2 regions of the Bacillus sp. GW823-FHT06A10 genome follow, and region 1 is predicted to be linked to the other one. Evidence: riboswitches for the same ligand, from Rfam matches in the RefSeq annotation. Region 1 holds a riboswitch; the other holds the start of a gene.
The links. Region 1 has a riboswitch for magnesium ahead of AC1Q8M_RS04215 (P-type ATPase actuator domain-containing protein). Riboswitches for the same ligand answer to the same signal wherever they lie in the genome.

Region 1 (16,852 bases):
TAGGGATTCTTCATAAGTAGACTTACAAACATTGTATTGTCCTTGATCTACAATAGTTGTCGAAAGCAGATTTGAAAAAAGGTAGTTACGATGAGAATTGGAAGAAAATTCAATAACAATTTGTTCACTACTCATCCGGTACGTATCCCAGATCATACAATCAAATGTATTATACGCACCTGAACAACGAATTACTTTGTTCGTTTGTTGTCTACATTGCACTTGAATATCATGAAACGTATTTCCTGAACTTTCATTTGGCAAATCACTATTTCCATCTACTTCAATCCCATACACACATCCATCAATAAATATAGATTGAAATACATTGGCGTTAATCCAACAAGGTGTATTAATATCATCTATATACTCTGTTTTCAAATATATTGCAGTTTGAAAGTTTTTAATTTGAATAAATTTAACTTGAAAGAAACTAATATAATCCCATGCCTTTTGACAATAAAAATGTATAGCTTTTCCTTTATACGATGGAGTTGTATTTATTATATTTATATTTGATATAACAGATTGATTAGGTACTTCGATTTGTTGTGAACCAGAAACATAAATGACAGCAGATTGAAACAATGGATTTATAACTTGAATAGTACCACCAACTATCGAAGCGTTACTTTGTAGCTCAAATGCATTAAAATCTCCATCAATTTGCAGCGTTACGGTAGGATCTAACTCTAATCTTACGTTTGATTTAATAACAATCGGCTTTACAATTTTGTACGTATTTACTCCTGTAATTTTTACTGTCGAAATTCGGTTAGCTACACAATAATCAATAGCTTGTTGAATTGCTAATGAGCTATCATTTACCGAGTTTGGAACTGCGCCAAAACAATCAATGTGAACGCTACTTTCTGGCGCACAATCTTCTTGGGAAGAAATATATTCTGACAAAATAAATTCACTCCTCATATTACCTTTTTTCATATAATATGTGAGTTCTCTCTTAAAAGTTTCTATAATAAAAAAAACAAACGACCTACCCGGTCATTTGTTTAACTCATATATATTTTTCGTTTCTTCTATCATTTTAGTTAACGAGAAATACCTCACTGCTTTCTCTCGTGCTTTCAATCTAATATCATTTACCCTTTCTTCATTCCCTTGTAGTTCTTCAAGTGCACTTGCGAATTCAGATTCGCAATATTCAGATATCAAAACACCTGATTCTCCATCTATTACCGCTTCATTTATTCCGCCAACATCTATTGAAACAATTGGTGTCCCTGTAGCCATCGCTTCAATTACTACCATTGGAAACACTTCACGAAAAGATAATAAAAGTAAGGCATCCATATTCCCTATAAACTCATGCGGCTCTGAAATATTCCCTAGCATCTTCACCCTTTGCCGCAATCCATATTTTTCTATTTCTTTCATAATCGATTCTTTCTCTGGTCCATCACCAGCAATATAAAACATAAAATCATTTCTCTTTTTCAACACATTTGCAATTTTGACAAATAGTTGATGGTTTTTCTCTTTGGATAATCTAGCTAATATCCCTATTTTATATGTAGGTTCTTTCTTCTTCTGCTGGAATAAAAACTTTTCAATATCGACACCGTTATAAATTGTATTTATTTTTTCTTCTGCTACATGAATTGAAATTAAATTATTCTTTTCAAACTCACTTACTGTAATAATATTGTTTACATATTTATTCATGAAATAACGAAAAAGCGTTGGCATTTTCTTTTCTAGTATCGTTACATTATGTTTCGTATAAACAATTTTCATCTTTTTTTTAATAAACTTTTGAATTAGAAAAGCATATAATACCATTCGCAAACTATTTGCATGAATAAGTTCTATCTTTCGTTTACAAATTTCATTTCGTAAATAATAAATATTTCTCAAATGATTCCATCGACTAAGTAATATAAAATTTTCTTTTCTAGTAAGAGATTCATATAGTTCTCCATCACCTGCAGCTGTATAAATCTTAAAATCATCATAACGCAAATTACTTTCCAATTTACAGAAATAGCTCTCGGCTCCGCCAGTTATCAATTTATCTGTCATCAACAGTATATTCATAATTGCGTCTTCCCAACTACATTAATTTTATTTTTTTTATAAGCATGATAAGCATACTTACTAAAATAGTAAAAAATTTGCACCAAATTCAGTCGTTCTTGTTCCCTTAACAATTTCCAATACCGGAAAGCTGCTCTAATTTTATTTCTAGAAACAGAATTTGTAACAATTCTATATTTTGCTAACACTTGCTGTATCCCTTTTGCTTCATACCCTTCATGTAATAAGTTCAGCCATAACGCTGTATCTTCCGGCTGTATACTAGGCATTTCGACATATGGAATTTTTTCACGATCAATCATCACTGTTAAACAACCGATAATTGTATTTCCTACTAAATAATGATAGCCAACAGATTTTGGTGCACTCACTTCACGATTTAATTCATTACCATTTTCATCAATTAAACTATACGACGCATATGAAAAAGCAATATTCATTTCTTCCATAAATAACAATTGTGTCTTCAATTTATGCGGCAACCATATATCATCACTATCTAAAAAGGCAATGTACCTTCCTCTTGCCTCTTGGATCGCTAAATTCCGAGCTTTAGCAGCACCAACATTTTCTTTTAATGATAATAACCTAATTCGTGAGTCTCCTTCTATTATCTCTTTAATTTTTGCGGCAGATTGGTCGGTTGAACCGTCATCAACGATAATCATTTCCCAGTTTTCATACGATTGATTCTGTACAGATGAAATTGTCTCACCTATAAATCGTATACTATTATAAGAAGGTGTTATTACAGAAACATAAGGCGGCTCGTTAGGCTCGTTATGTACTGATAGACATTTTACCATCTATCTTTCCCCTTCCTTCATATATTGAAATATACTTCACAACAACTGCTAAAAATAAAAAGAACGCTTCGTTAATAATGAGTGACAATGACATCATCTGAAATAAAAATGCAATCATAGTCAATAGAAGATATGGTTTTTCACGAAACAAAGTATGCTGCGCTAGCTTGAACATTAATATGAATAAAAACGCGCTATATAGAAGAAAACCAATTGTACCCGATTCAGACAAAATTTCTAAAAATGTATTGTGTACATATAATTTTTCATTAAATTGATACTCATAATAATTCGAAAAGTTAAAAGCGCCGATTCCAATATATGGATTGGATAAATAATATTTAAAAGCAGCTTCCCATAATGTAAATCTACCACTTCCATTATCATGGGAAAAATCAGAAATTCGTTTATTTAATATGTCATCTAATTGGCCCCCCATTACACTATTCGATAAACTAAAAATAACTACACTAAACAATACTAAACTCATAATTATTTTTATTTTTTTGGCGAAACTAGACATACATATATATACAAAAACGACAAGTACAAGCGCTAATATACCGCCCCTTGAAAAGGTTAATAGACTTGTCGTAACACATAAAATCAATCCTAAGATGTTAGTAATATTTTGTAAATTCGTCATATAGTACATAAAAAATATTGTATTATAAAAAATAAAAATGTTAGGATCATCTAGCAATCCAATTAATCGTGGATATCCTCTATCCACTAATAACCCAGCAAAAATTTCTCTCTCTTCTCCACCGTATAAACTAAAGTATTGTAAACCAATTATATATAGTATTAGACTTACAACATTAAATACTACTCCTACATAAGCAATAGATGATTCAAGTACCACTATTTCAGTATTCCCCAATAAATTCCTCATTATAAAATAGCATCCTAAAACGAGTAGCACGCCAAAAATCATACGAATACTAGCATTTAAATACATAGAAAGAATTCCACTTAAACAATAAATGAAATAAAACAGTAAAAATACAACTTCATGAAAATATAACTTTTGAATATGAAAGTTTTTAATTGTTAAACAAAAATATATGACTAAAAAAATCATATATATCTTCAATGAAAATCCAATATATAAATTGTATTTACTTAACATAACAAATAATATTAGAAGAATAATCCATCCCATCGATACTTTCATATTATTTTCCATAGGCTATATCCCCTGTTTCGTAATATAATCCTTTTTGCGTATTTTTCTTATAAAAGAAAGAAGAAGTTTTTTCAGCTCATAATCATATAGGAATATGGCAGCTACTACGATTAGTATATTAAGAACAAGCGCAATTAAATGATATGTATGCAATATATATTGCACTCCAATAAAGGTTACACCAAAATAAATTGTATACGGTATTACAATTTGGAATACAATTTTTTTCTTCACTACACTTACCGCTATGTATCCCACTAAAGCGACGATTTCAAATAAAACCATAGCGTATGCCGCTCCTATCACTCCACCAATACTACTAAAGCTATAAAGCATAACCCCACCTATCACCAATGCTACACACTGCACAACAGTTCTCTTATTTTGACATCCACTCGTCGTTAAACCATCAGCAATGGCAATATTTAAACTCTGTAGCACAATAAGAAATGATAATATTTGGAGTGGTTCTACTGCATTGCTCCATTCTTCATGAAAAAATATAGAAATAAAGTATGGTGCTAAATGATATAAACCGATCGTCATACATATCCCTACAATCGCCATTGATTTAATTTGAAGCAAATTTAATTTCGTATGCTCTTCTATATTATTCTGGTTATAATGCTTAAAGAGCACTGGAAAAAATGCACCTGCAATTACCCCTGGTACTTGATATAAAGCTGCCGGCATCCGGTACGCCACTGCAAAAACACCTACCATACTTAATGGCAATGTATAGTTAAGCAAGATAGGTGCTAATTGTGGCGTACTCATTATTAAAAAACCGCTAATAATAAAGGGAGTTAATTGCCAAAATAACGCTTTATGAATTACGACTTTCATATTCATTTTCGTCTTTCTTCTCATGATATATATACTGAATAAACCACCGATCATATACCCAAAAGCATATAAGCGAGCCGTTACATACACCGGTAACTCTCCGAAAATACAAAAACATGTAATTATAATGACAACCGATGCTGATACAACTTTAATGAGCGCTATATACTTCATACGTTCCGTCAGTTGAAAATAGGCAATTCCTATATTTTGCCAAGTTAATCCTATTAACATGAAAAACATTACGTTTATCATCATATAAATTAAATTTTTGTCCGCATACATATAATGAATAACAATATAACCGATTATAGAAATAAAAATAAGTAGGATCATCCTTATTTTTATATACGATGATAAAATCTTCTCTAAATCTGCCCCATCCTTTGCCCCTTCTCGAAGAAACGTATTACTAAGTCCTAAGTCTGTAAAAAATAACATAACAAACGTCACTGCTATGGCAACACTAAACATCCCATAATGTTGTGCGTTAAAAAAGTTTGCTAAAACAATTAAACTGACGGCCTGAAGAAGGTTAGCTAAAATCGTACTATAAAATAGATGGATAATATTGTTTAGAATAGATCTACCCATACCAGTTCTCCTTTGCAAGTAACCTACTTACATATGTTGTTTGTTTACATATATATTTATCTTGCACCATTACCGTTCAATACAATTAAAACGGTTTTACATAAAATACGGATGTCCATTCGAATCGTTTTCATTTCAATATATTCCATATCCAACCTCAACTTTTCCTTTGGATCAAGATTATACCCTCCATTTATTTGCGCCCATCCTGTTAATCCTGGTTTTACCATTAAACGTTCCTTAAATTCTGGAATATACGCATCAAATTCATTATAAAAAAACTCTCTCTCTGGTCTAGGGCCTACAAAAGACATATCCCCTCTTAAAATATTTAAAAGTTGCGGTAATTCATCAATTCTCGTTTTTCTTATAAACAATCCAACTTTTGTAATTCTTGAATCATGTTCTTTTGCCCATTGTGGGCCATTTATTTCAGCATCCTTTACCATCGATCTTAATTTAAATACATTAAACTTCTTCCCGTTTATACCTAAACGTTCTTGAAAGTAAATTGGAGCCCCTGATGTTTCTAAAGTAATCATAATACAAAAGAACAACATAATTGGTATCGTTAATAGTAACAATATGATTGAAAATATAATATCAAACAAGCGTTTTACACTTCGATTCAATATGCTAGGCTTTTCTTGAGCTGGAATCGTATACAACTTGGCTTGATTTGTTTCACGAATCATGGATCGTTACCCCCACATTCAAGAATATAAAATTATCCCTATTAATTCACATTCTTTTCTATTTATATTCGCTATTACTTTTTGCACTGTACGTAGTGAATCTTTTCGCTTTTTAACTGCTAAGACTACTCCATCGCATTTCCCTGCAATAATGTGCGTAGCAGGAAGATCAAATACTTCAGAAGAATAAAAGAAAATGTAATCAAAATCTTCTTTCCACTTAGCAATCGCATTATCAAATTCATCCATAGCAACTAAGGGCGTCCCTGTGTGTACTGTTTTTTTTGCAGGAATACAATATAAGTATTTAGACAAATTACTAGAAAAAGATTCATAATTGCAGGGGGAAGAGCTTATTATATCGTTTACTGTTATCATGTGATCACTTTGTAATAATACATGTAGTTTAGGGTCAGAAAAATTCACATCAATAAGTAACACCTTTTTCTTCATTTCCGCAAACACTAGACCCATATTTACTATAAGCGAGGCAACAACACCTCTGTCCTTCGTTGAACTAACTGTGAACAGTTGTTTTCCAGATTTTTTTAACTCGTGATACACCGTATAAAACTGCTCTTTCATCAGATCATCATGCAGATCGAATGGCAGCTGTTTCTTTGTCCTAAACATCGACATGTTCACCTCGATATAAAGATGATTGTTTATCAACCTCTGTAGGTTTCTTTTTTCTATTCGGTTTCATATTTATGTAACCAATAACAGAGACTGTTGTTATTTTCTCTAAATCCTGTTCCACGTATATACGTTCATCAAAATAATCTCGAAATACAGCTAAACCTATACCAACAAAAAAACTAACAATTAAAGAAATAGGAATGATCAGTTGAAATTTCGGAAACAATTTTTCGGCCTGTTCCTGTAACTCAGGATCAGTTAATACTTTCACTCCTTGTACATTTGTGTACTGTTGAAAGCTTTTTTGTGATTGCTCTGCCAATGTCTTTACTATGTCTTTCACGACTTTCGGATTGGAATCTTTTACTGTAACAGTTACAATTTGTGAGTTGTCCGTATTCACTACCGAGATTTTTTGTGCTAATTCATAACTTGATTGCTCTAATTTCAAAGTTTTTTTAACTGTTGAAATAATTAATGGGCTTTTTAAAATATCGACATACGATGTTACTAGTTGCTTATTTTCTTGTGTTTTATTTGTTGAATTTTCCTTATTAAACTCATCTAAATTCCCAACAAGAATTTGCGTTGAATATTGATATGACGGCTTTAAAACATACATAGAGATAAGAACTAAAGAAGCGGTTAAACAACACATCGTTAAAATAATCGTTACGAATCTTCTTTTCAATAATTGTTGAAAATCTTTTATGCTCATTTCTTGCTTCAATTATTTCACCGCCCTTTTCTGAATAACATCCTGCAAGCCACTCTTTTCAGATAACCCTTTCTCCTTTCTATCCACTTGTTTTGTTACATACTTTCCGACTCTGAATGCAAATTTTTCTACATATATATACGAAAACATTGCAAGTATAAACGAAAAAACAAGTGAAAAAATTAAAATAATTGGCAACGGTAATATTTCATGGAGCATGTATATAAGGGAAAATAACGATATAATATGATATAAATAAAGACTGTAAGAAATCTTCCCCAAATATAACAAGTATTTATTACGTAGCAAGGACGACAAAGTTGATATTGACAAGCTTAATATGACAAATAGACATGCACTTATCGCCACTACGTAGTCTCGAAATATAAAATTATTGAGCACTTTCATTTCTCCAATAAGCCCTTCATACATAAAAAGTAAAATCGCAAATAAAAACCATGCAATTTTCGTGTTTTTAGTACAATTACTATAAAAAACTATTAAATTATTTTTATACTTCGCAACTAGTGCCCCTAGTAAAAATAGCACCGTATAATGCAAAGTTAATGCATAGCTTGTTAATGTTAAGCCCGCACGAAACAAAAATAACATCATGACAGAACATATACTAAAACTAAACAATAATAGTAATGAACCCCTTAACGTTTTTCGCAAGCAAATCATCAAAATTAACGGGAAAATTATTGATATTCGCATTTCATGGACAAGTGACCAAATGACACCGTTATATGCATCTGTATTATATTTCCCCACCAATAAAATATGTTGTGCGATTAAGCTTGAAGAACTTTCAATCGTCCATGAGCGATTAAACCATTCACTTAAATAAGAAATACCATATTCACTAATTGTAGCCTGGCATATAATAGCTATTATTATTGCCACAATATAAGGAATGTATATTCTGCATATACGTTTTAAAAGGTATGATCCATAGCTACTATAGTTTTTTTGAATAGATTCATACAAAACAAATCCGCTCAAAACAAAAAAGATAATAACAGATTCGTTACCACTACTAAAAATTAGACGAGCAGGTGTTTCTTTTAATAGATACACAACAAATGGTTTATTATCTTCATAACTGTAATTTTGAAATGCTGAAAAAATCATTAAATGATGACCAATCATTACTACTAATGAAGAAATCCCTCTTATAGAGTCCAATTCTTCGTATCTCTTCATCTTTTTACATCAACTCCTAATGAAATGATAATAATCATTTCAAAGCGACATCTTTATTCATATTCCCCTCCTTTCTTTTCATTCCAATTTTTCATATTAAAATGATTTTATAGTATAAATTTGAGTGTATTGTAACATTTTTTGTAATATTATGAATAGAAAATCTCAAAAATTGGTATATACCAATTTCAACCTCGAAAAATGAGTAATATTGATAGAAAAACACTATAAAAATATCTTGCATATTTACAAAATTAAAAAGATGAATAACGTTTTTTCAATATAAAATAAAAAAGATAGCCTATATAGGCTATCTTTTTTATTTTATTTAATTACTCGCACCACTATATGCTACATGTCGTTTCTCAATTCTCTCTTCAATTTCTTTCATATTTTCTTTATTATTTAATAGTGATTGTTTATTTTCAATTAATAATTGTTTAAAAGATTTTCTCACTTTTTTTCTCATTTTCATTGTCCTCCTTGGGGGATGGGTTATATAAAAGATAAGGAATTATCTGTGTGTCCTTATAATAATTGATTGTTGTGAATTCTATTTGAACTTCATATGAAAATTCCGCTTATTTTCTGACAACTTTGTGAACACGAAAAAAAAGCTATCTAAAACTATGTTGAAATTAATTCACTTCATTATAAAAGTTACTATTTTCATCAACTTTTATCATTATATATTGTCGAAACATTTATATATTTAAAATTGAGTTCGACATAATTTTATTTACTATAATACTGTTTACAAAAACCAAAAGAGGGTGTCACCAAGTCAAAGTTCGACTTATACAACATCCCTCTTTCCAAACTATTTATAGCATATTTATTAATATTTCAGGTCTTCCCCAATTCATTTCTTCACAAACAAATCTAAGTTTTTCTTCATCCATTGTGTGTAATCCCTCTTCTAGTAAACATGAAATTGGAACTTCACAGTGAATTTGTGCTAATTGCAACGAAATATTTAAGTTCTCTAAATCACTTTCAATCTTCGTACGCTGCGCTTTTGTTAATGATTCTACATTTTCTAGTACAGCGGATACTGTTCCGTGCTCTTGAATAAGCTTATACGCTGTTTTTTCACCGATACCTTTTACACCTGGATAATTATCACTTGTATCTCCCATGAAAGCTTTTGCATGGACGATTTGCCACGGCTCTACACCTTTTTCTTCCATGATTTTCTCCGGTGTGTAATATTCGTAATTTCCAATTCCTTTACGCAGAAGCATAACTGTAACGTTCTTATCAACAAGTTGAAGTAAATCTGTATCACCAGTTAAAATATAAACTTCAGCTTCATTGCAGTATTGTTTTGCAAGCGTACCGATACAATCATCGGCTTCGTAGCCTTTCATACCGATAACTGGAATGGATAATTTTGCAGTCATTTCTTGCACTAAATCAAATTGAGGAATTAATTCTTCTGGTGGCGCTGCACGATTTGCTTTATAATTCGAGAACGATTCTGTTCTAAATGTCGTACTTCCCATATCCCAGCATGTAACGATATGTGTTGGTTCGATCGCTTGCGTAGCTGTTAACAAGTGTTTCATATAACCATGAATCCCGTTCGTAGGGGTTCCATCTTGTCGTTTCATAAATTGTCCGTAGACACTTGTTGCGTAAAAAGCACGAAATAATAGTGCCATACCATCAACTAATAATACTTTTTTCATAATTCCTCTCCTATTAAAAAAATAATAACCTCACGTTATCACGTAAGGTTATATAAATAGATTACCATTCTACGTTTTTGCTCAACTTTGTCTATTATACATTGTTTTTGTATATTTAGCACCATTAACACATTAAGACGTTCTACTACAACAAGTATGCAATATGCCTGAATACGTATTTTTTCCAGTAGAAACAACGACAGCCTTTGCACTTCCACTAACGATATGTGAACCTTTAAAACATACATTTTCAAGCTCAAGTGGATTATAATCTTTCATCCGTTTTAATGGAATAAATCGTTTACGTTCAAGGTGATAGCAGCTTTCAAACTTCTCTATACTCGCTTCGTTTCCCGTTAACACAGACTCATTCACTAATAAATCATCTGCATAAATAATACGTACATCAGCTGGCACAGCATCTCCAGCCGAAAGAAAAATCATATCTCCAGGTACAAGTTCTTGCACTGGTATCTCCATCATTTTCAGTTCACTATTTAGCCCTGTACTACTAGAACATTCTACTCTAGATACAGTAATCGTTTCACGTTGTAACTCATCACACACACGTTGTTTTGAAAAACCTGGAATCATGCCACCAAGCTTCATCATTACTTCTGTAAGAATTGCTCTTTTTGAAGTTAGTTCATTTCGGCCATATACTTGAATACGTTTTTGCGCCTCTTTCATTGATAGTCCGTCTCTTGTTGTTTTAAAATATGCAAATACAGATTTTACATCTCTTGTTGCAATTTCAATTAATAAATCTTTATTTTTTTGGAGCATTGTTTGTTCTTTTATTGATTTTTTATTTAGTTTATATGACGTGTTACCCACAGTTTTGTTTGCATATAACATATTATCGTCTCCTCCTTTACAACATAGGAAGAAACGCTTTGTTTCTCAATTTATCCACTTTTCTGTGAAAGTTGTCTAGCGCTTTATAAACGCTACATTGTGATAAATATAGAGGGAGGAACAAATCGTTTCCTGCCTACATCATATATTTTTGATTTGAAGTATATGGGTAACGGAACCGAGTCAGAATTTGACATGCTCCTCACCTCCTCGTTTAATTTTATAGTTTATACTATGAAATTACTCATAGCTTGGTAACAAAAAAGACCCCTACCCTTAAGAGAGTAGTGGCCATTACATACACAAATAAACGATTTCTAATATAATTAGAAATCTACGGACCTCTCCCTCGCCGAGTTTTAGCACTGTATAGCATAGGTACATTACCAGCTACGTTAAGAAAAACCTTAATTCGATCATTCCTGTTGACCCATTGGCGTCTCTCGACATTTTTGGGCAGTAGCATTTCTCTATACAGGAGCCTCACCTAACAGAGACTTATTTTCATTACATTGAAAATGTTACTCTTATTTAAAATAGATGTCAACAGTAGCCTACAATTTTTTCAAAAGGTATGGCAAACTAACGTATATAAAGTGAAACTTTAATCAGTGGGGGTTTTGTTCATCCCCCACTGATTATTAGCCCTCACCAATCGGGCTGCCCGGCAAATAGCGGGATAAAATAAAAAACTTTACGTTTAAACGTAAAGTTTTTAATAAGTTATACAACCAGCGATTACAATCCCAATTGAAAGCGATAAAAACATAAGAAAAAGACCGACTGCTTGATTATCTTCTTCGAGACTTTTGTTTATATTAAAGCGTGGTGTAAGCCACTCAGCTAAATAAAAGACGATAATTTGAGCCAAAATCCCAACTGCTCCCCACGAAATCATATCAAGAAGTGAAATTGAATTAGCTGCTGTCGAATATAAAACAACAGCTAACCCAAGTAATCGTCCTCCAAGCACATAGCTTACCGCCTTATTTCCTTGAGCCATTAACTTAAATTCCTTTACTTTCGTTGTCACTTCCATCAAGAACAGACCTATACATAAAAGGCCGAGTGTTACTGCTAAATATAATAAAAAATTAATCATTTTTTCCCCTCCTTTTTATACCTACCGGTAAATAGTACGATTCATTTCCTGTAATCTTTTCTCCCGCACGAATACCGATACTACTCGCTTTTCCAGCAATTAAAAACGAACCAAACACATATGACAGTTTCTCGATCCCTTTTTCTGTTTCCAAGGATACGACTGGCAGTTCGGTATACTTTTGAAATATCGGCAGTGACGCTTTATACGTTTCGTGTGCATTTTGAAGCATAATATTTTCGTCTTTATCGCGAATCGTAATTGTATCTCCTTCTCTCCCAAATGAAGGTTTTTGAACGAAAGAACCTTTTCCTAAAAATAAATCTGGTTCTAAATATGTAGGTAACATATATTCTTTAATCCACTGTTGTTCCTCATTTGTATAAAAGACCTCTTCTTCTGCTAACCCCCAAATAAGACACTGAATTGATTTTGGCTGAAGTAAAAATGCTGACAAAGGATTTATTATAAAAAGCTTTCCGGCTTTTACAAGTTGCAGCAGTTCCACACCTACCAAATCTCCTGTTTCAGGATCTTGATCCTCAATTAAATCTTCTATCGGATACGTTTGGCGATATAAAACATCAATCTTCGTCCCATCTTTATCAACTAGAGCATCCTTTGTAATTCTAAGTTCTGACATTGGCACTACTTTATTTTCAACATGGCATAGCTGACTTAAATACATAGTGGTATTCCAATCCTCGATATGTTCATGATGTGCTGTAAAAACAACATTTGGATTATCTAATCCCTTTGTCGCTTCCATTACTGCTTTCGTTACACCAGAAGATAGCAATCGTTCTTGATCCGAGTTTGGATCATCATAACCTAGATTTTCACATACTTTCCCATTCATTTGAAAACATTCCACAATAAAAGTTGGTGTATCACTATTAAACTCAAGCATTTTGATTTTGTTATCCTCTGTTACAGCAAAATCAAATCGCGAAATTACAGATTCAGGATAAAGCCCTTTCATTCTAATGAATGATAAACTCGCGGATGGAAAGCCAAGATCTAGAAGCTGTTCGTCACTTAAATTACGCAGCAGTCTAGCAGTCTTAAAAAATATTTTCCCCATTCGTTCAGTCGCTAAGTGTAATTGGTCCAAAGTCTGATTTGTTATAGAAAAAACATGAAACAAACTATACTCACATTCATATAAATCCGACCAAAAATTCGGATATTTTAAATAAAATTCTTTTCGATCCCTTATGTATTGCGACATATTTTAGCCCCCAAATCCTCCCTTTGAACCGCTTCCAATTCCACCTTTAAATTCAGCAGACGATTGATACGATTTAAACGCCGATGAATTTTTAAAAGTAGATTTATTTTGATAGTATCGCCCACCATAGAAATAATGCCCACGATAACCTGAACTACTATCATCACACTGCCATACCCCAAGTTCATCATCCCAATCCCAATCAGAACAACTATTATCATTCGGTTTTGGGGGAAGATCTTGTGCGCAACCAAATAAAGTGCCAGTCATTAAAGACGTTACGACACCACCTACTAGCCATTTCGTTTTTGTCACCTTCGCACTCCCCTTTTTAAATTCTATTCCTATTATATAGGATGGCATGATAAAGTAGAAGAAAAAGGAAGAAGAGGGATTAAATGCGCTTAGAATATCGACTTAATGATGAAACGAAAGGGTATCCTGCTTTATGGAACTACGCCAATATTTCTAATTCTGAAATTATCGCACGCATGACTTGTGAATATTTTATTAAAGAGAAAAATACTTATGTTGTTACTGCAACTTCGGTTGATCCAGACGGAACAGCAGTTATTTATATTCAAAAAGAAGTTTTCGCCAATGACCCTTCAGACCCTACATACTCCCACATCGGTTTTGAAATTAGAGAACTAAGTGAAACGAGTTCAAGCTTAGTAGATAGTCAAGATGTATGGAACTACGAAGAAATTTTACCATCTCTTCATTCAGATATTATATATATTCAGCGAGACGGCATGTCTATGGAATTCTCCTTGGATTCAAGAGAGATTGATGAAGACAGAAAGTGCTACATTTATTACGGAAACTTCACAGGTGAATCAAGATAATATTGATATATCTATGCAACAAAAAAACCTTACGTATAAAACGTAAGGTTTTTATATAGCCCCACATATGCCGTTCTCTCTAGATGTCCATAAACCTGCTCTCACAGGTGGATGCTCTCACAAATGTTTGTAACTTCCTTCTTAAAAAGATGGCATGTTAGCTACATTTAAATATTGAACTTCCATATTAAACTTATTGGTTTAAGACATGCATAAGCTACGTACACCGTAGGAATTTTATATAAGGTTAGTTGAAATAAGACCCCCGCACGTGCCGCTCCTCGTAAATGTCCAAAAACCCGCTACTCGCAGGTGGATGCCCTCACAGTTACCGTACATCTTCCTCCACAAGGAAGGCTTGATGATGGTCGCTAAATATTGAGCTTCCGTATAACTAACATCGGTTTTAGACATAAATAAGTTACGTACACCGCAGGATGTATTATTTACTTGTCGTTATATTATCACATTGTTTCCAATGTGTAAAATACAAAGTTTTTCGAGCAATCTCTTGCTTGTGACCTTATTTTAATACAAATTATTTTTGCATGCAAGTGATTAATCTTCTTCTTTTGCAATTTGATTTTCTGGATAAGAAATCCAATCACTCCAGCTACCTGCATACAATTTAACATTTTGGAATCCAGCCAATTTTAACGCAATGATATTTGGACATGCCGTAACACCAGAACCACAATATACAATGGTTTCCTTATCTTTCGACAGATTTTGAAATCGTTCTTGTTGCTCAGCTTCATTCTTAAATTGTCCTGATTGCAACATTCCATCCTTCCAAAAATAGTTTGTTGCTGTCGGAATATGTCCTGCTTTATGATCGACAAGTTCCTCTACACCAGCATAACGTTTTGGCTCTCTTGAATCAATTAACGTAACATCTGCACCTGCCTGGATATTCTCTCTTACTGTTTCCATCGATACAAGCATATGATCTTGTATGTTAGCTTTGAATGTTTTTCGTATAGCAACAGGAATTTCCGCTGTCGTCGGTAGTCCATTCTCTTTCCAAGCCGGGAAACCACCATCTAATATATATACTTTCTCATGTCCTACATAGTTACATAACCACCATAAACGAGCAGCATTTGCACCGGCTTGACTGTCATACGCAATTACTGTCGTATGTTCATCAATACCAGCCTCCGAAAGCTTGTCCGCAAACTCTTCAATGCTTGGCAACGGATGGCGGCCACCATGTTCTGCTATAGGACTTGATAAATCTAAATTCAAATCAAAATATAACGCATGAGGAATATGTTCTTCTTCATACTTTTCTCTACCCCAATTAGGATTCGCTAAATCAAAACGACAATCGATTACACGGACGTTCTCATCTTCTATATGCTCACGTAACCATTCGACTGTAACTATCATCTTTAACGACCTTCTTTCTCTTGTAAACGACTTACATACTCCATAACCATTTCTTCTGTAACATATTTACGCTGCAAGGTAACACCATTTTTTGCAAGATCATTAATTTGCTTTGTTACAACATTAATGACATCAACCGAAAATTCTTTCCCATTTGACGCAAGAGATACGGCTGCTTCAATAGCTGCTTCACGCTGCGCATCTAATTGTAAACATGCTTTTACACTTTCATTTTGTTTACGAGAATGTGCTGTAATTGCTTTATGTACTTCCATCTTCTCTTCCCCCTAAATAAGTTATACGTTCTAATTCAATTCCATTGCAAGCCGAATCATATCACGGCATACAATGCCATTTTCAATAATCTCTTCTTCATAATGCTTCGAAAAGTAATCAAAATCAATAGAAAAAATACGAAATCCACATTTTTGATATAAAGCAAGTTGTGAAACACTAGAATTGCCTGTACCAATTTCAAGTTTTGACATACCATATCCTTTAGCAGTTTCTACGGCATGCCTTAATAGCTTCTTCCCAATCCCTTTTCCTTGCAAATGCTCTGCAACCGCAATATTCATGATTTCCATCGTCTTCGGCCTTGTTTCCAAAAGAACATACACACCGATGATGCTGCCCCCTTGCTTTGCTACGTATGTTAACCCTCTTTGTACATATATAGCTATTTGCCGTTCACTTGGATCAGCAAGTAGCAATAAAGACTTCGGTATAGCCTCTTTTAAAATACGTTCTATTACAAAAGACATAAAAAATCCCCCCATCTCTATTGTTCTAAACCCTCCTTGTCTACCATAAATAATAGAAAGGAGGGATTCACCATGGACAACAATGAGAAAAAATGCAACGTCATCTCTATTGATGGAAAGAAGAAGAAAAGCGACACGTATTCCTATCCAAAATTAGTAGTTGAAAATAAAACATACGAATTTTCTTCATTCGTCTTATGCGGTGAAACACCAGA
Region 2 (16,852 bases), 900 kb from region 1:
TTTGCTTCTTTTAAAAGATATGGCGACGGAATATTCCCTTCATTCACAATCGGTGCATATGTTAATGCTAAATGAAGTGGCGTCATTAATACTTGTCCTTGTCCATAGCCCGTGTCTGCTAGTTGAATATCGTTTTTTATCCCATCTTTTGCAATGATTGAAATAGGAAATTCGTATTCGATTGGTAATTTTTCATGAAATCCGTACTTTTTAAATTCCTTTACATACTGATCTTTTCCCATTTTCAAAGCTTGTTGAGCAAAATAAATATTATCAGAGTACTTCATTGCCTTATCAAAATCAATTGGACTTGCATCCTTTACACGCGTTACATAGTAATTTCCCCAAGATGAATCTTTTGTCCACTTCAATCCTTGAATTTTAAATTCTTCCTTCGGATTTATTGTGTTTGTTTCCAAACCAATTGCACCTGTGATCGTTTTAAATACGGAACCTGGTACAAATGCTTGTGTAAAGCGATTCGTCATTGGTAGTTTCGAGTCGTTACTCCATGCTTCTCGTTGGGCTTTCGATGCTCCTCTAACTATTATATTTGGATTATAAGCAGGGCTACTTACAAGTGCGATTGTTTCACCTGTTTTAGGATTGACCGCTGCACTAGACCCTGCTTCAGTTTTCATCTCATTAAAGATTTTTTCTTGAATTGCAGCATCAATTGTTAACGTAACATTTTCTCCTTCTTTTGCTTCTTTTTTTGCTACGTTTTTAATCTCTTTCCCCTTCTCATCTTCTATAAATACGCGTCCACCCTTTTCACCACGCAATTTATTTTCTAACACTTTCTCTAAACCGGTCTTACCTACTAAATCATCTGCTTGATAACCTTGTTTTTGAAGTGATTTTAACTCCTCCGCATTCACCTTTCCGATATATCCAGTTAAGTGTGCCGCTGCTTCACCTAATGGATACGTACGAATATTTACTGGGCGAGATGAAACTCCTTCTAATTCAATATAATCATTCTGTCTGGTTCCCTCTTTTAAAATACCAATTGGTACAAAGGAGTCTGGTTTTATCCATTTTGCTGTGAGCTTTTGTTCGACCTCTTCTATAGACATATCAAGTAATTGTGCTACTATTTCTTTCGTTTGCACTGCTGTTTCGCCTAGTTTCTCTGGAATAATTCCAACCTCAGTTGCTTTACCATTCGTTGCAAGCCCTTTTCCATTGCGATCATATATTTCTCCGCGTTTTCCTTGCTCTATTTGCATACGTACTTTGTAATCTTTTTTCATACCTGGGAAGATGAAGTCTGGTGTCCAATCTGTTTTCCAAGACTCTTTATCTTTCACAAGTTTTGCTTCATGGATGAATGAAACTGGTCCTACATCCGTATCCATCTTAACTTCAAAAAGAAAAAGCTCTTTATCTTTCGTATTCTCTCCTTTCATTTTAACTTTTAAATTCTTAGCTCCAATCCCCTCATATATTTTTTGATATTTTTCTGTAAATTCTTTTTTAGAAATCGATTTTTTGGCATGATCTGATAAATGATCATACATATTTGCAAACTTTTTATCATTCCATAAATTAATATATTCTTCAAATGCTTGTTTTGGCGGTTCGTTTTTATTACATCCTACCAACATAACTGCGAAACAAATGAAAAACAGCATCCATAATTTTTTCAATTCAATCTTCTCCCTTAGTTAAAAATGATAATTCCTTTCTTAATTTATTTAATAAAAAATGTTTTAACGCTTAATAGACAGTGAAAGTAAGGATATTGTTCCATATTTACAAAAAACTAAAAAAGAGTGATAAGAATTCCGTAAATTTGGAATCCTCATCACTCTCGTTTGATATTGTGCAAATCATGAATATGAAATAATAATTTCTAATTTTAAAAAATAATTTTAATTTTCCAACTAACGAGATAAAAATCATGTATTTGTTCTATTTTTAATAATTCATAAATTCGTTGAAATGTTCGCATCAAATTCATCTGATGTTTTGGTATCTATTTTTCTCCCATCAATTGTCATCTTTATTTTTTGTTTTTGGTTTGCTGTTACCACCCAAGCGTTCGGTAAATAACGATCTTCATGGGATAATGTAGACGGTGAATTTATAACCTTTCCTCCTAAATATAGCGTAGCAGAAGAACCTCCATCCATTGCCATTGCATTTATAGCGCCTTTTTCATATAGAATATCTTGACACTCTTTTAACGTAGCCCCTATACTATGCGTCTGTCTACCGTCAATAACTAGAAACATAATTGTACCATCTTCTTTTTGGGCCATAATACTTCTTGGAGCCGACCCCCAACCGCCGTCTCCTTCTGTAATCATTTTTTCTCCATTTACAATTAACTGTGGCATAAATCCAGCTGCGGAAACGACTTGTTTATCCAACAGTTGTTGGGTAGAATAATTTCCTGTTATCATTTGACCAAACTTTGTTAATCCCGTAATAATTGTAGGGGCATTTCTATCCATATTTGTATCAATAGCTTTCCCATTTTCTATCACAATTCCAGTAGCAACATTTCCTCCACCCCTTCCTGTTTCGTCAGCAAATCCACTTGCATTCACAGCAACAAGTGCATGATTACGTTTTGCCATTACGCTAATTTTTTCTCCCCTGTTAGCGCCCTGTGTTCCTTGATGGCTAACAAGTTTAACATTGAAGGGATTGCTAATAGTAACTAATTTTCCTTCAAAAAGAAAGCGACTATCTTTGTTACTTTTAATCGTTTCTACATCAATTTCTAATGGCTGATTTTTAAATTCTTCTAATCTTTTTCCTGCTATTTTTTTATAAATATGCTCATCACTATTTGACCATTTTGGATGATTAATTCTATCTTGCAATTTATCTAGTTCCTTTTGGGATAGGAATGTATACTTCGCATATTGTGGATGCTGAGAAGTTAGTATACTCCCAGCCATTGTTATGCGAAGCTCCCGGCCATAGCTAGTACCAAATAATATTCCTATGCCAATAAGCATGAAAATAGACAATAGAAGCAAAATTCGTTTGAAGATTTTTCTTAGATGTTTCATAGTTTTATCCTCCGGTATTAATTACATTCAATGAATCTTTTAAAATATTTTTTAATAAAGACAAAGGTGTTTGATTTCCTCATGCCTGAATTCCCCGCTATATTTTAGCAATTAGGGCAAAATACTTATTCCGAATTTCATTTTTTCAGTGTATATTTATAAATTTAATAACATTTTTGCAACCATGAAATAAATTACTAATCCTGTTCCGTCAACAAATGTTGTAATAAATGGACCTGAAACAACTGCAGGATCTAGTTTTAATTTTCTTAGAATCAAAGGTAAAACAGCTGCTACAAGAGAGGCCCAAATAACAATAAATAATAAAGTAATTGCTACAACTTGTGCAACTTCTGTTCCAACTCCTAACATATAAGCACGAGTGAGCCCAGCTATCCCAAGTGCAAGTCCAAGAAGCATACCTATTGCAAATTCCTTTTTCATTACACGGAAAATGTCTTTAAATTTCACCTCTCCAATACCAATTGCACGAGTAATTGTTGCTACAACCTGTGTTCCTGTATTCCCTCCAGTACCTACTAATAATGGAACAAAGAAAGCAAGGGCAACTACAGTTTCAATTTCGTCTTCAAAATACTTTAATACTGTACCTGTATATGCCTCAGCAACAAAAAGAAGTAATAACCATGGTAGACGTTTGAAGAAAATACTCCAAACGCTAGCTTCAAAGTAAGATTGATTCAACGGTTCACTTCCGCCTAACTTTTGAATATCTTCTGTAGCTTCTGCTTCCATAACATTCATTACGTCATCAAATGTTATAATACCAATCATTTTATTATTTACTGTTATCACAGGTATGGCTGCTAAATTATAATTTAGTAGCTTTTTTACAACTTCTTGCTGGTCAACTTCAGCATGTACTGAAATTACCTCTGGCATCATGATAGTAGATAATATCTCTTCATCTGCTGCTAGTAATAACTCATGTATGGAAACGATTCCCTCAAGATAACCATGACTATCAAGAACATAACTATAAGATATTGATTCTACATTTTCAGAATGTTCCCTAATGTACTTCAATGTCATTTTTACTGACCAATTTCCTCTAACTGCAACAAAATCACTTGTGACAAGACTTCCTGCCGTTTCAGGTTTGAAATTCATCAATTTTTTTACGTTATGTTTTGTAATTTTGTCTAGATACGCCATTAATTTAGCTTGTTTTTCAGGATGAACCGCTAGAAGTAAATCTACTAATTCATCAATCGGTTGTAAATTTAGTAACTTTTTAGCTTTGTTTTCAGATAAGTGAATTAAGATATTATATTTTTCTTCTGCACTCATATATTGAAGCATTTTAGAGCTTTTTAATACGGGAATCGTATTTAGCAATATGATTTGATCTTCAATTGAAAATCTTTTTACTTCTTGCGCAACATCATACGACGGAAGACGTAAAACTTTCTCTGCATCCAAATTATTTTTGGTTACAAGTAATTCTTTTAATAATTTCTTCATGTTAACTCCTCCTCATATTGCTAAGGGAGACTCTAGAGTTTCATGAGTGGTTTTGTTTTATTTTATCTGTCTAAAATTTTTTATTAGAGCAATAATAGTTACATTGCAATCAATTCATTATTTAGAATTACCTCCTTTTTGAATATAGACAAGATAAAAATAAATAACATTAAACAGAAAAACCTTTACTCAAAAAGGAGTAAAGGTTTTATCACAATACAAATAAATGATTATTAAGACAGCTCTGCCGAAATCACAGAGGTGCCTTTCTACCAAATCGTATACCACTCCCTCGTTGAGTTTTAGCACTGTATAGCATAGGTTTTTATAACCAGCTACATTAAGAAGGGCCTTAATCCGACCGTTCCTGTTGACCCATTGGCGTCTCTCGACATTTTTGGGCAGCAGCGTTTCTCTATACAGGAGCCTCACCTAACAAAGTTTATTGAATTACTTCAAAATTTAAACCAGAATTTAATATTTGTCAACTGACTTTCAATTCCATTCATAAAAAAATCTTTTATAGAAAATGAAATTATATTTTATTATAAATTTAAAATTCCCCTTAAAAAACATAGAATTCAAATAGATTTAATTCGAAGAAACGTAATAAAACATATGAAACTTATTGTTTTTAATCAAATTCCAACTTTATAACAAAAGATGAATAATTAGTCATTCTGTATATCAAAAGAACATTCACAAAAAAATCTTCTTTTATGATTAAAATCTTCTTTACTGTTTATCAAATTTATATGGTTAAACTACTTAATCAAACGATACACTACAAGTCAAAAATATGTACTTATACAGAATGATTACAGACATTTTTTCATATCATTTCTCAAAGAACTATAAAGCAATAAAACAAATAAAATTAGCAATATGGTTGCTTGACAAGCAAAAAAAATATATTTATGCTTGCTACACGAAACAAACACATAAAATTTATATTGCTTAACCTGTTAGGTGAGGCTCCTATGCAAACACAGGCTATTGCCCAAAAATGTCGAAAGACGCCAATGGGTAGAACAGGAATTGTCGGATTAAGGCTCTTCTTAAGATAGCTAAGTAATGAATTTTCATTACTTTACGTTGTATAGTGCCAAAGCTCTACTAGAGGGAAAAAAGCCTTATTTACTCATGCCATTTTGAATCCCTCTAGTTACATACTAGGGGGATTTTTGCGTAAAAAACAGGGAATAAGCGATAGAATCTTCCTAAACAAAAGTCATATTTAGTAATTGACGAGAACAAGATTCTATTCATTAGCAAATGTAATATTATGTTTTGTTTTAAATCAGGAGGATATTAAAATGAAAAAAATATTAAAACTCGATTATCTATTGCTCCTTCCTCTATTCATAACATGTACTTTAGGTATTATCATGATGTATAGTGCAAGCTCCATTGTCGCTGTCCAACATTACGGTTATAACAGTAGACATTTTGTTGATTCTCAATTAACAAAGCTACTTTTAGGAACAATAGGATTAATAATTTGTGCTTTACTCCCATATGAAATATGGAAAAAACGAATAGTCTCAATCTGTATTATGGTTGGGGGGATTTTTTTATTAATTATGGTTTTATGGAAAGGAAAAGTGGTAAATAATGCTCAATCATGGATCTTTGGAATACAGCCAGCTGAATTTCTTAAATTAGGAACAATCCTTGTAACAGCCCGTTTTTTTGCATTGCGACAAGAACAAGCTAAAAATAACTGGAGTGGTATCGGAAAACTTTTATTTTTTTTAGCTACAATTTTTTTTCTTATCTTTAAACAACCAAATTTAGGATCTGCACTTTTAATATTAGGTATAGGTTTTAGCATATTTCTTTGTTCAGGAATAAATATAAATCTACTAATCAAAAGAACTACCATCGGTTCTATTTTATGGTTACCTATTTTATATTATTTGATTCAATATAGTTTATCAGAAGTTCAAAAGACACGTATTACTACGATTTTCAATCCCTTTCTTGATGCGCAAGGAAATGGATACCAGCTTGTAAACTCTTTTATTGCCATGGGCTCTGGAGGAATCACTGGTCGTGGATTTGGAAATAGCATACAAAAAACAGGTTATCTTCCAGAACCACACACTGATTTTATAATGGCAATAGTTTCTGAAGAACTAGGATTTATTGGTGTATTTATTCTATTGGTTGGAGTTTTGACTATAGTACTTCGCTCCTTAAAAATTGCACAATTATGTGTAGATCCATTCGGCAGTTTTATAGCAATTGGTATAGGATGTATGATTGGTATGCAATCAGTTGTAAATTTAGGTGGTATTACGGGACTATTTCCTCTTACAGGTACTCCATTTCCATTTGTAAGTTTTGGTGGAAGTTCTTTAATGGTGAATTTAATAGCAATAGGAATATTGCTTAATATCTCAATTTTCAATAAAATAAAACTTTCTCCTTTTTAAAATCTATTGTACTTTAGTCATTTTTGTTACATTTAGAGAGATTATGCAGGCTTTCATAATGATTTGATTAAACTGTAGATTTATTAATTTTAAACCAACATTTAAAATATTTTATAGCATAGAATAGACAGTATACAGTAGACACCACTAATATCTACTAGGTGAATAAAAAAGAAGGAGAAAATAAATGACTCTAAATATAAATAGAGTATTCCCACGTAATTGGTATGCTGTGAGTTATGTAAAAGATATAAAAAAGATCCCAGTAAAAAAAGAGTTACTGGCAAAGATTTTCTATTATATCGGGATGAAAAAGGCGAAGTTCAGGCTCTATCACCTTACTGCCCTCATCGTGGCGCTGACTTATCACTGGGACAAGTAGTAAATGGTAAACTAGTCTGTCCCTACCATGGTTGGGAATTCGATAGTTGTGGTACTTGTGTAAGAATTCCATCCCAACCCAATAAACCTATCCCGAAATTTGCTCATACCTTCTCATACCCTGTAAGAGAAAAAATTGGGTTGATTTGGATATACCCTGATAGTGAGGAAACTCCACCTGAATGGCAAACTTTTCATGTAATGGAGAACACTCCTTTTAAACTCTCTTTCTTCCACGCCACTTGGAATGCACACCTTACTCGATCAATCGAATCTGTGCTGGATACTGCTCATCTTGCTTATATACATAAAAAAACGATTGGTAGAAAAACAAAAGCCGAATCAACCAATTATAAGCTGGAGGGAACACTGGATCAGTTTATATTCTCAAATGGTGATGCTTACCTTGAATACAAATTCCCACATCAGTGGATGCTTCACAGTGGCAAACAGGAGAATGAGTCATTTATTCCGTATATTACGTTTACACCAATTGATGAAGAAGAGACATTAATTATGGGATATACCGGAAGGACATTTTTAAAGTACTTCCCTTTACTAGACCAAATTTTAGCTAAATTTAGTTTAAGAGTACTAAAAGAGGATCAAATTATTGTAGAAAGTCAACATCCTAGACCTATACCAGAAGCTTTAAAAATGGAGGCCCATGTTCATGCAGATATGGCTCAAATTCAGTTTAGAAAACGTTGGTTTCAGTTTTTACAAAATGGGTCTTGTTTTTCACTTGATTAAAGGCACGTAACGCAGTATTAAATATAGGTGTAGTGATGTTGATAGACGTGGATGCTACCCCATCGCCATCAAGCTAAAATTTTATAGTACCCCCTGAACCCAATTTTGTACTAACTCGTAACAAAAAATCCCTTCAAAAAAAGAAAGGCGCCTATGCACCTTTCTTTTGTAATTCATTCTCACTCTCTTAGCATTCAGAATCCCTTATGAATCACTTTAATGCATCATTGTACGGACCTAATGACTCTTTAGAAAAGTAATAATTTGTCTCCTTACTTTTCAGTAACATATTTCCTCTTATTATTAAAAATAAGTCGTTTCTACTTAATATTTTTACTATAACTCTAACTAGTGCTAACCAAAGGATCATAATAAGCCAAATATAATTTATTAATCACGTTTAAAGTACATAAGTCTGCACTGATTGAAAATGCAGAACCAGCATTAATATCGTTTAGCGTATTTCTAATCCGCTAACGACTTAAATCACCTTATTTCACTCTCTTCGGTAAAGTTGAGCCTGAATGTTCAATTACTGGATGAACATAAACATTAATGTCAGCATTACTAAAATAATTTTCACCTTGATCCCAATTCTTACTTATTTTCTTCCATTCTTTATAATTATTCCGCTTATATACTTCTCCTAATGCTAATACATCCACCTTATATTTTTTTGAACAAGCTTTATTGATTTTTGAATCCTTTGCTCCATCTCTTTTGAAATATCCTTCGTTAAGCGTTTTTCATCCATAACTTGTTTATAATCGCTAAAATGCAACTCCGCCAAAGTACCCTCGAGAAACAAATAGACGGATGTTTCTTCTCATTTCATGATCACGAATATGTACATCTAGCGTATTCTGTAAAACATTAGGATTCGAGAGTAATTTTTCAGAAAAAATAATCACTTGTATATGCGGAAAAAATAATTCACGACTAATTTTTTTAGCAATAATTCGTATTTGTTCAAATACACTATCTGCTTTTGCACTCACATTAATATAATTATTCCCTGCCCCTTTTCCACCTTGCTGCGCTAACTTACTGGGAAGTACCATCTGATACGTCCCTTTCATAATTGGATTTGATTTCTTTTCCTTAACAATATCGTAAGACGCGCCTACTACAAATCCTCTTTCTTCTATCTCCATTAACTCAGAGCAACCACTGTATTTTTCTGTTTAACTGTTGGGATTCAGCTCATAATGAAACATATTTTTACATAAAAGACTTTCGTATATAAATTTTTCAAATAATTTATTAGCGAATTGTTGACCAATATCACTTTTTTGAGTGAGTAATTTTTTAGATTGATGATGTAATGAATTTTGTTCGTTTCTTTTATGTAAAATATTCTAGTTTTGCATTAGGAAAGAACTGTTTCATATAGGAATAGAGATAATTTTTTATATCCTCTTCTTCTTCTTTTTGATAAATGTATTTTCCGATTCCATATTTCCCCCATTTATACCTTCTTTTCTCTTCATCTAATTCTAATTTTGTCATCGGGTAGTTTTTTTCAATCACTCTCTTAGCTGGCTTTGTAAAACGATGTTGAATAAATTCAAATGTAATATCATCCCGTGAATCAAGAGGTAATTCAGCATTTAGGCGTTCAAACATATGATAGTATCCTTCCTTCCAGCCTTCATGTAGGTAAATAGGAGCTACAATGAAACCAAGAGGATATCCAGCTCTAGCTACTTTTCCTGCTGCCTCAATTCGCTTAGCTAAGGGAGAAGTTCCTGGTTCAAAGTTTTTAATCACATAATCAGCGTTTACACTAAAGCGAAATCTTGTTTTTCCATTATGTTTAGCATCAAGTAAATGATCTACATGGTGGAATTTCGTAACAAATCTCAATTTCCCATATTCAGATTCTCCAAAATGCTCAATGGCCCGTTTAAGGGTATGCGTTAAATAATCGATTCCTACAATATCTGAAGTACACGACGCTTCAAATCTTGTTACTTCAGGTGCACGCTCTTTCATGTATTTATCAGCAGCATCTAAAATTTCTTCAACATTTACATACGTTCGTATATAAGGCTTACTTCCCATCGTTGTTTGTAAATAACAATAATGACAATGTCCCATACATCCCGTTGCAAAAGGAATTGCATACTCTGCTGAAGGCTTGGAAGTATCGAATTTCAGTGTTTTTCTAACACCAACAACCAGCGTGGATTTTGCTACTCGATACTTTTGAAAATCGTTATCCCCTGGCAAATCTCTTACTTGATTATGAGAAGTAGTATGTCGAATTTCAACATCCATCTTTGAAAACTTCTCAAACAGCTCTTTCCCCAAAGGATAATCTAGTGCTTTCGGTTCAAAATATACGAGCTTAGGCATAAATGGCTTATTCATTCTAACATCCCCTCTGAAATATCACCATAATAGTAAGTGTAAGCTTGGTTTGCCTCATCTTCGGTAGCATATATAGCCATCTCATTTGTTAGTGGATAATACGTTTCGTAAAGAAATAGTGCTAATTCATTAGGTCTTTCAGGATTATTTACAACTGCTGCAGCTTGTATGTTAGCTACGTCTTGAGTATGAGGATTTCGGTAAAAAATATAAACAATATCACCAGCATGATACGTATTACTTTCAGAAGAAAATTCCATTCCATCACCATCTCATTTCATAAAATTCAATGCTCACAGTTTTACTTTCTAATTTCCTTGTAGTGTAACTATTTAATTACATTGATAATGATTACGTCATACAAACATATTTGAAAAATGAATAATAAATGTACTCCCAAAAAGGCAAGCATATATCAATGCTTGCCTTTCGTTCTAACGACGATGTTCAACAAGATCGATTACACCTAAAACGACGTGTGCTAAACCAAAACCAAATACTGTATTTGCAATCATTTTATTAGTTCCACGAGTTTGTTTAAGAGCATAACCTGCTGCTGTCACTGCTGTACCTAAAGCTGTTGGAATTAATCCTTCACGAATGTCCACAGTGATGCCTCCTTGTTTCGCAGTTAGTAAATTTGTTTTAATAACTCTAGGTAAAGTATTAAAACAAGTATTAGTATTTTTCTTTTTAATAAAATTATGTGAAATTTTTATGAATAATATTTTAAATTCATAACAGCTATAAAGATTGAAAAAATTATTAATTAACAAATAAGAAAATATCTTCAAAACGTATTTTCATATGAAAATTTTATACCTCTGACAAAAAAACTTTGCGGAAATTCTCTCCATAAAAAGTGCTCCTAAATTTATATAGGAGCACTTTTTTATGAAACACTATTCTTTATTTGCTTATGAACCACTTTATTATAATAACCATGCTTTACAACCTGCCTAAAATCATCTACCTCGATATCCATTCTTTCCGCAATATCTACAACAATTGTATTTTGTAAAACATTCACCACAAATCCCATTAATTGCAAATTAGGATTTTTACGATATGAAAATTGAACGTAATCCCCAAGTGTTACTTCTTTATTATGCTTCATTTGGCGCCCCCTAAATTATCGATAATTATACAATAGTTTTCCCCTTTTTCACTTCTACATACTGGGTCACCAGTTTATCATTTTAGCCAATTCATCTCCCACCTACTTATTTCGCGTTCCTTGAGGAAGGGGTCTTCTTGGTTAAAATGATAAAAGTTATGCATATAATAAAAAAAGACAAACTCTCCAATGTGAGGAGTTTGTCCAAAACCATGATTTCTTTAGTTTAACAATATAGAATTCAGTTCCGATAAGAATCTTTCTTTTTTCCATATCCCACGATTTTTGCATCGATACTAACAATAGTGGATTAGAATAATGACTTAATACTTGCTAGGACAGTAAGAATACCTATAATAATGACAAATACATTGCTCGATTTCCCTTTGTATTTAGCAAGTACTGATACTTTATGGATTGCATACATTGGTAGTATACATAAGATAACAGCAACTAGCGGACCGCTAAGGGCATCAATGATTCCAAGAATACTTGGATTTGTATAAGCAACATACCAGCATGTTAATACGACAAAAGTAAGAATCATTGTCTTAACTGTTTTTTCTCCTATATCTTTCCCACGTTTTTTACTGGACTTGATAATCATGTCACGCATTACCTCATACGCTCCTATATAATGACCAAGGAAAGACTTTGTAATAGCCACAAATGCAATGATAGGAGCTGCAATAGTGATTACTGGCGAATTAAGCTCATTAGCAAGATATGATAGGATTGACAAGTTCTGTTCTTTTGCCACCTTAAGATCATTTGGAGTCAAACTTAAGGTACTGCTCCAAACAAAGAACATAACAACTACGAATGTCATAATATAACAAACTTTTTGTATTTGAGCACATTTAGCATCAGTAGCATCTATTCCATACGTAGCTCTCTGTTTCATAACAAATGACGAAATCATAGGCGAATGATTAAACGAGAATACTATGATTGGAAGTATCATCCATATCGTTCCTAAATATCCTGTTCCTGTTGAAGCAGTAGAAACACTTGAAAAACTAAGCATTGACGTATTCCACTGTGGAATCAAAGATATTGCGATAAAAAGGAGAGAAGCTATAAAAGGATACACTAGCATGCTCATGATCTTTACAGTTATATCTTGACCAAAATTTAGTATAGCGATAAGACCGAGTACTAAGACAAGCGATAAAATGGACCTTGGAGGCTCCGACATGTGCAATTGATGCACGATAAAGCTACTAGCGGTATTTGTAAGTGCGACCGAGTACATCAGCACGATCGTATAAATGGAGACAAAATACACAATATTAAAAATGATACTTGCCTTATTTCCAAAATACTCTCTTATTGTACCTGTAATCCCCTCATCGGCAGAGTTCGAAGCGTAAATCATTTTAGCAAGCGCCCTATGTGAATAATACATAACAGGATATGCAAGTATGGTAATTAACAGCAATGATAATAAACCACCTGAACCTGCATTAATCGGTAAAAAGAGTACTCCTGCTCCAATTGCTGTTCCAAAAAGGCTCAATGCCCAGGTAGTATCCTGTTTATGCCACTTTTTAGGGTCTAGATATTTCTCATTTTTTACTGCAGTGTTATCAGCTTGAAATTCTATGTTTTTTGCAGTATTCCCATCCATATAATAATTCCTCCTTGTGTCCTATTCTTAATTTTCTTTTTTAAGATATAGGAATATAGACCGTTCTTGAAAAATGAATAGCTTATATAGTGCGCCACAACGAATATCCCCCTTCTAGGTTAATAAAAATCAAAAAATTAGCGAAGCATCAACCTGAAGGGTTTATTACCACTTATAAAATATTTTAATTATATAGTAGTATATTTTATTGATAACTCCCCCAATATACAGACATCCTTAGGCGAACAATAGAGTAAAGATTGTTAAAAATTTCACAATACACTCGATAACTTATTGATTTAATTGTTTCTCCCCAAAGATTTTATTTTTAATGGCAATTCCTGTAGGTGTAGCTGCAATACCACCTAAACCTGTCTCTCTTAATTCGCGAGGCATCTGTCTTCCAACTCTATACATGGCTTCAATCACTTCGTCAGCATTGATGAGATTGTTTACGCCGGCTAATGCGATGTCCGCTGCTGCTAAAGCATTTGCCGTTCCAATGGCGTTTCTCTTTACACAAGGAATTTCTACCAAACCAGCGACCGGATCACAAACTAAACCGAGTAAATTTTGTAATGCAATCGAAAAAGCTTCAGAAGATTGCTGTGGCGTTCCACCCGCAGCTTCTACCGCAGCTGCAGCCGCCATCGCTGAGGCACTTCCTACTTCAGCTTGACATCCTCCGTACGCTCCTGAAATACAAGCGTTGTTTGCGACTATCGTTCCAAATAACGCTGAAGTGAATAGAAAATGAATCATATCTTCATGACTTAACTGCAACGTATCTTTAATACTAAATAGGACTCCCGGAGTCGTCCCACTCGCACCTGCTGTTGGAGTTGCACAAATAGCTCCTAATGCAGCATTTACTTCATTAACACCGATAGCACTTTGAATCCCTAACACCATCAAATCTCCAGAAAGAGTTTTCCTATTTTCTCGATAGTTTTTAATTTTTACAGCATCCCCTCCGGTCAAACCTGTTGGAGAAAATACACCGTCGCCCTCGATACTTTTATTTATTGCATGTTGCATAGTCGCTAAATTTCGTTCCATTTTACTCCATACTTCTTCATAAGAAATTTTAGTTTGTTTGATTTCCTGTTCGATTGCTAATTCATAAATTTGCTTTTGGCTTTTATTAGCTGCATCCACAATTTCTTTTATGGCCATATACATATTTTTCACTCCTAAATGTGACTAAAGAATAATAAGATTAGCTATATTGCTTAAATCTCCTAATTCCTTCTGAGCATTACCTGGCAATATCGAATCCAAAGCGAATGCATATAAATATTTTGTTTTATCTTCCAAACTATGAAAGTTGTTAATTTCCACATCATATTGTTTAAAGATCCTGCGTAAAACAAATTCAAAGTCAGCTCTTTCTGAAATCGCAATAACAACTGGCAATGGCCCCTGCAGATTTAAGCTAAATCCATCAATTTCAACATGTTTGACTTCAATCAACCCACCACCGACCGAAATCCCCATTACTCTAATACTTCGACTTTCATCCTCTGCATATACATCTGCCGTATTTGGATGACCAGCAGGACTATTACCCAATTTTTCAATAAAGGTAATGTCAATTCCCTTAGACTCTGCTATTTTAATAGCATCTGGCACTTTGCTGTCATCAGCAGCAAAGCCTAATATACCAGCAATAATTGCAAAATCAGTTCCGTGACCTTTATGGGTTTCAGCAAATGATTCATAATACTTTACCACAACTTTTTTGGGAAGACCTTGAAATAATTTATTAGCAACTGTTCCAATAGCCAAAGCACCTGCAGTATGTGAACTTGAAGGGCCTATCATTATGGGCCCAATCACATCAAAACAACTTTTGTATTTAACAATCTTTTTTTCTTTAATAGATGCTACATTTATGTTCATATAAGCACCCCCATAATTTATTATTTTTAGCTGTAGTTGAATCTAAGTTGTTAGAATGATCGATTCAAAACAAGTTTCATTTGATAACGCTTTCTTTATTGAGTTGAATAAACTTTCCTTCTAATCCGCTATCCACCGTATAGTAATCATATCAGTATGTCCAATTTTAAAAAATTACTGGCAAGTTCTTTAGAATTTTTAATCCAAAACAAGGTTTGATATTTTCTCTAGAGGTAATAAATTGTGTCTCGACGCCCTCATTATAACTTGTATATTTATAAGTTTAATCTTTTTTTATTTTTAGAAAGATTGAATAGACAGAATTTTGAATAGGTAATAAATCACACTTAGTATGTAGCAATTGTGTCCTTTGTTTGAAGCTGTATTAGTTAGTAAAAAAGCAAAAATAACACAGAGTTCCTTTCATAAACACATTGATTATATTGAAAAATCATTATAAAGATACTTATATTGTCTTTTGTTTGAACATCTTATTTTGGACGGGAAATCTGTTGCAATAAATAATTCATTCAGATGAAAAGGAATACATTAATGAAATTTAAAACCACTTCCGTATACTAATTACACAATTTGTATAAATATTAATTATCAGAAAAAACAAACTTCCCATTCGGATCTTAACATAAAGGATACATTCCAAATAACAATGGAGATTCTGCTTTATCAATTTCTTTATACGTTATATTTCCCTCTTTACCTGCAACAGCAACTTGTACTTTTTCATTTGTTTTCACATCTTCTGCACCTATTGCACCACCCGCCAATAATCCTTTACTTAACAGACTCTCGTGAACAAAAGTTAGAGAGTTATGGAACAAAATATAATGTGTATGTACATACATTTCTTTTAAAAGAAGTTTTGTAGTATGCAACTGAATTAAAAAAATATAGATTTTTATGACTCTTTTTAGGGGATATAGCAAAGTGGGATCTTTTATATGCACATTGCTATACCGAACTAGATTTCAGCATAGTATTTTTTTGCAACTCATTGATTTTTACCAAACACGTATAAAAACCAAAAATATGAAAATAAATGACTGGCTAAAATTTTACTTTCAATAAAATAAAAAAGAACCTGCAAATTTGCAGATTCTCCTGATAATGATTTATATGAGTAAGACTCGGAAATATAATACAATGATTCAAAAATAAGTTCAAGTAAATTCAAAGAACCCGCTGGAGTTCGAGTTCTTTCAGAAGTGATGATGTTTTCTAGGCTTAGCAAAGTGAGAAAATACAAGAATATAATACATCGAGATTTAGAGAATTTCAATACTTAAATTAGAGGTTATTTTAATATGATGTAACATCAGCATTTTGAAGGAATAGCAATGAATACCTTATACATTCCCAGTCTACATAACGCTTTATTATCAGTAGAAAGAAAAAGGAAAATCCCTACTTTCACAATAAATCCGTCTTGCTACTCTATTCATTTTTTGATACATTCCTATCCACCGTTTTAGGCTTCTCTTTTGTACTGTGTTAGCCGAAAAATTGTATAAATCATAATTCGTTTTTCTTCCACCTGTTTCACCCTTTCTACACCCTAGTTTTACAAAATAAGAAGTCATCAAAACTTATATTTATTACTTTCTGTTATCTCCTTTCTCTTGTTCTATGCATAGTCTATCTGAATTTTTATTAGCTACTAAAAAAAGAATTTACAGGACGATTAAAAAAAGCCAAGTGCATTGCACTCGGCTTTATGGTCGATTAA

Region 2: it holds a riboswitch for magnesium, as region 1 does, so the genes downstream of both, AC1Q8M_RS08560 (FtsW/RodA/SpoVE family cell cycle protein) here and AC1Q8M_RS04215 (P-type ATPase actuator domain-containing protein) in region 1, are expected to answer to the same signal.

Annotation. Positions count from the first base shown of each region.
Region 1 is NZ_JBXAHT010000001.1:788,931-805,782, reverse strand. It holds gene AC1Q8M_RS04270 (glycoside hydrolase family protein) at 1-912, opposite strand, end outside; gene AC1Q8M_RS04265 (glycosyltransferase family 4 protein) at 1,006-2,058, opposite strand; gene AC1Q8M_RS04260 (glycosyltransferase family 2 protein) at 2,055-2,864, opposite strand; gene AC1Q8M_RS04255 (O-antigen ligase family protein) at 2,839-4,053, opposite strand; gene AC1Q8M_RS04250 (oligosaccharide flippase family protein) at 4,057-5,493, opposite strand; gene AC1Q8M_RS04245 (sugar transferase) at 5,550-6,188, opposite strand; gene AC1Q8M_RS04240 (CpsD/CapB family tyrosine-protein kinase) at 6,207-6,827, opposite strand; gene AC1Q8M_RS04235 (YveK family protein) at 6,814-7,557, opposite strand; gene AC1Q8M_RS04230 (acyltransferase family protein) at 7,558-8,751, opposite strand; gene AC1Q8M_RS04225 (FbpB family small basic protein) at 9,080-9,220, opposite strand; gene AC1Q8M_RS04220 (5'-3' exonuclease) at 9,576-10,442, opposite strand; gene AC1Q8M_RS04215 (P-type ATPase actuator domain-containing protein) at 10,575-11,300, opposite strand; M-box (ykoK) riboswitch at 11,637-11,802, opposite strand; gene AC1Q8M_RS04210 (DUF350 domain-containing protein) at 12,016-12,402, opposite strand; gene AC1Q8M_RS04205 (glutathionylspermidine synthase family protein) at 12,395-13,633, opposite strand; gene AC1Q8M_RS04200 (hypothetical protein) at 13,637-13,948, opposite strand; gene AC1Q8M_RS04195 (hypothetical protein) at 14,032-14,481, shown strand; RNA gene ssrS (6S RNA) at 14,536-14,719, opposite strand; RNA gene ssrS (6S RNA) at 14,741-14,923, opposite strand; gene AC1Q8M_RS04180 (sulfurtransferase) at 15,040-15,873, opposite strand; gene AC1Q8M_RS04175 (YpbS family protein) at 15,876-16,148, opposite strand; gene AC1Q8M_RS04170 (GNAT family N-acetyltransferase) at 16,179-16,637, opposite strand; gene AC1Q8M_RS04165 (DUF3931 domain-containing protein) at 16,710-16,852, shown strand, end outside.
Region 2 is NZ_JBXAHT010000001.1:1,687,032-1,703,883, reverse strand. It holds gene AC1Q8M_RS08575 (penicillin-binding transpeptidase domain-containing protein) at 1-1,652, opposite strand, end outside; gene AC1Q8M_RS08570 (phosphodiester glycosidase family protein) at 1,932-3,029, opposite strand; gene mgtE (magnesium transporter) at 3,186-4,514, opposite strand; M-box (ykoK) riboswitch at 4,796-4,961, opposite strand; M-box (ykoK) riboswitch at 5,469-5,645, shown strand; gene AC1Q8M_RS08560 (FtsW/RodA/SpoVE family cell cycle protein) at 5,831-6,952, shown strand; gene AC1Q8M_RS08555 (Rieske 2Fe-2S domain-containing protein) at 7,175-8,086, shown strand; partial or broken gene AC1Q8M_RS08550 (HXXEE domain-containing protein) at 8,298-8,396, opposite strand; partial or broken gene AC1Q8M_RS08545 (Ger(x)C family spore germination protein) at 8,578-9,258, opposite strand; gene splB (spore photoproduct lyase) at 9,431-10,459, opposite strand; gene AC1Q8M_RS08535 (transcriptional regulator SplA) at 10,456-10,719, opposite strand; gene AC1Q8M_RS08530 (hypothetical protein) at 10,894-11,067, opposite strand; gene AC1Q8M_RS08525 (DUF2187 domain-containing protein) at 11,352-11,576, opposite strand; gene AC1Q8M_RS08520 (aromatic amino acid transport family protein) at 11,887-13,206, opposite strand; gene sdaAA (L-serine ammonia-lyase, iron-sulfur-dependent, subunit alpha) at 13,498-14,388, opposite strand; gene sdaAB (L-serine ammonia-lyase, iron-sulfur-dependent subunit beta) at 14,410-15,108, opposite strand; gene AC1Q8M_RS08505 (patatin-like phospholipase family protein) at 16,839-16,852, opposite strand, start outside.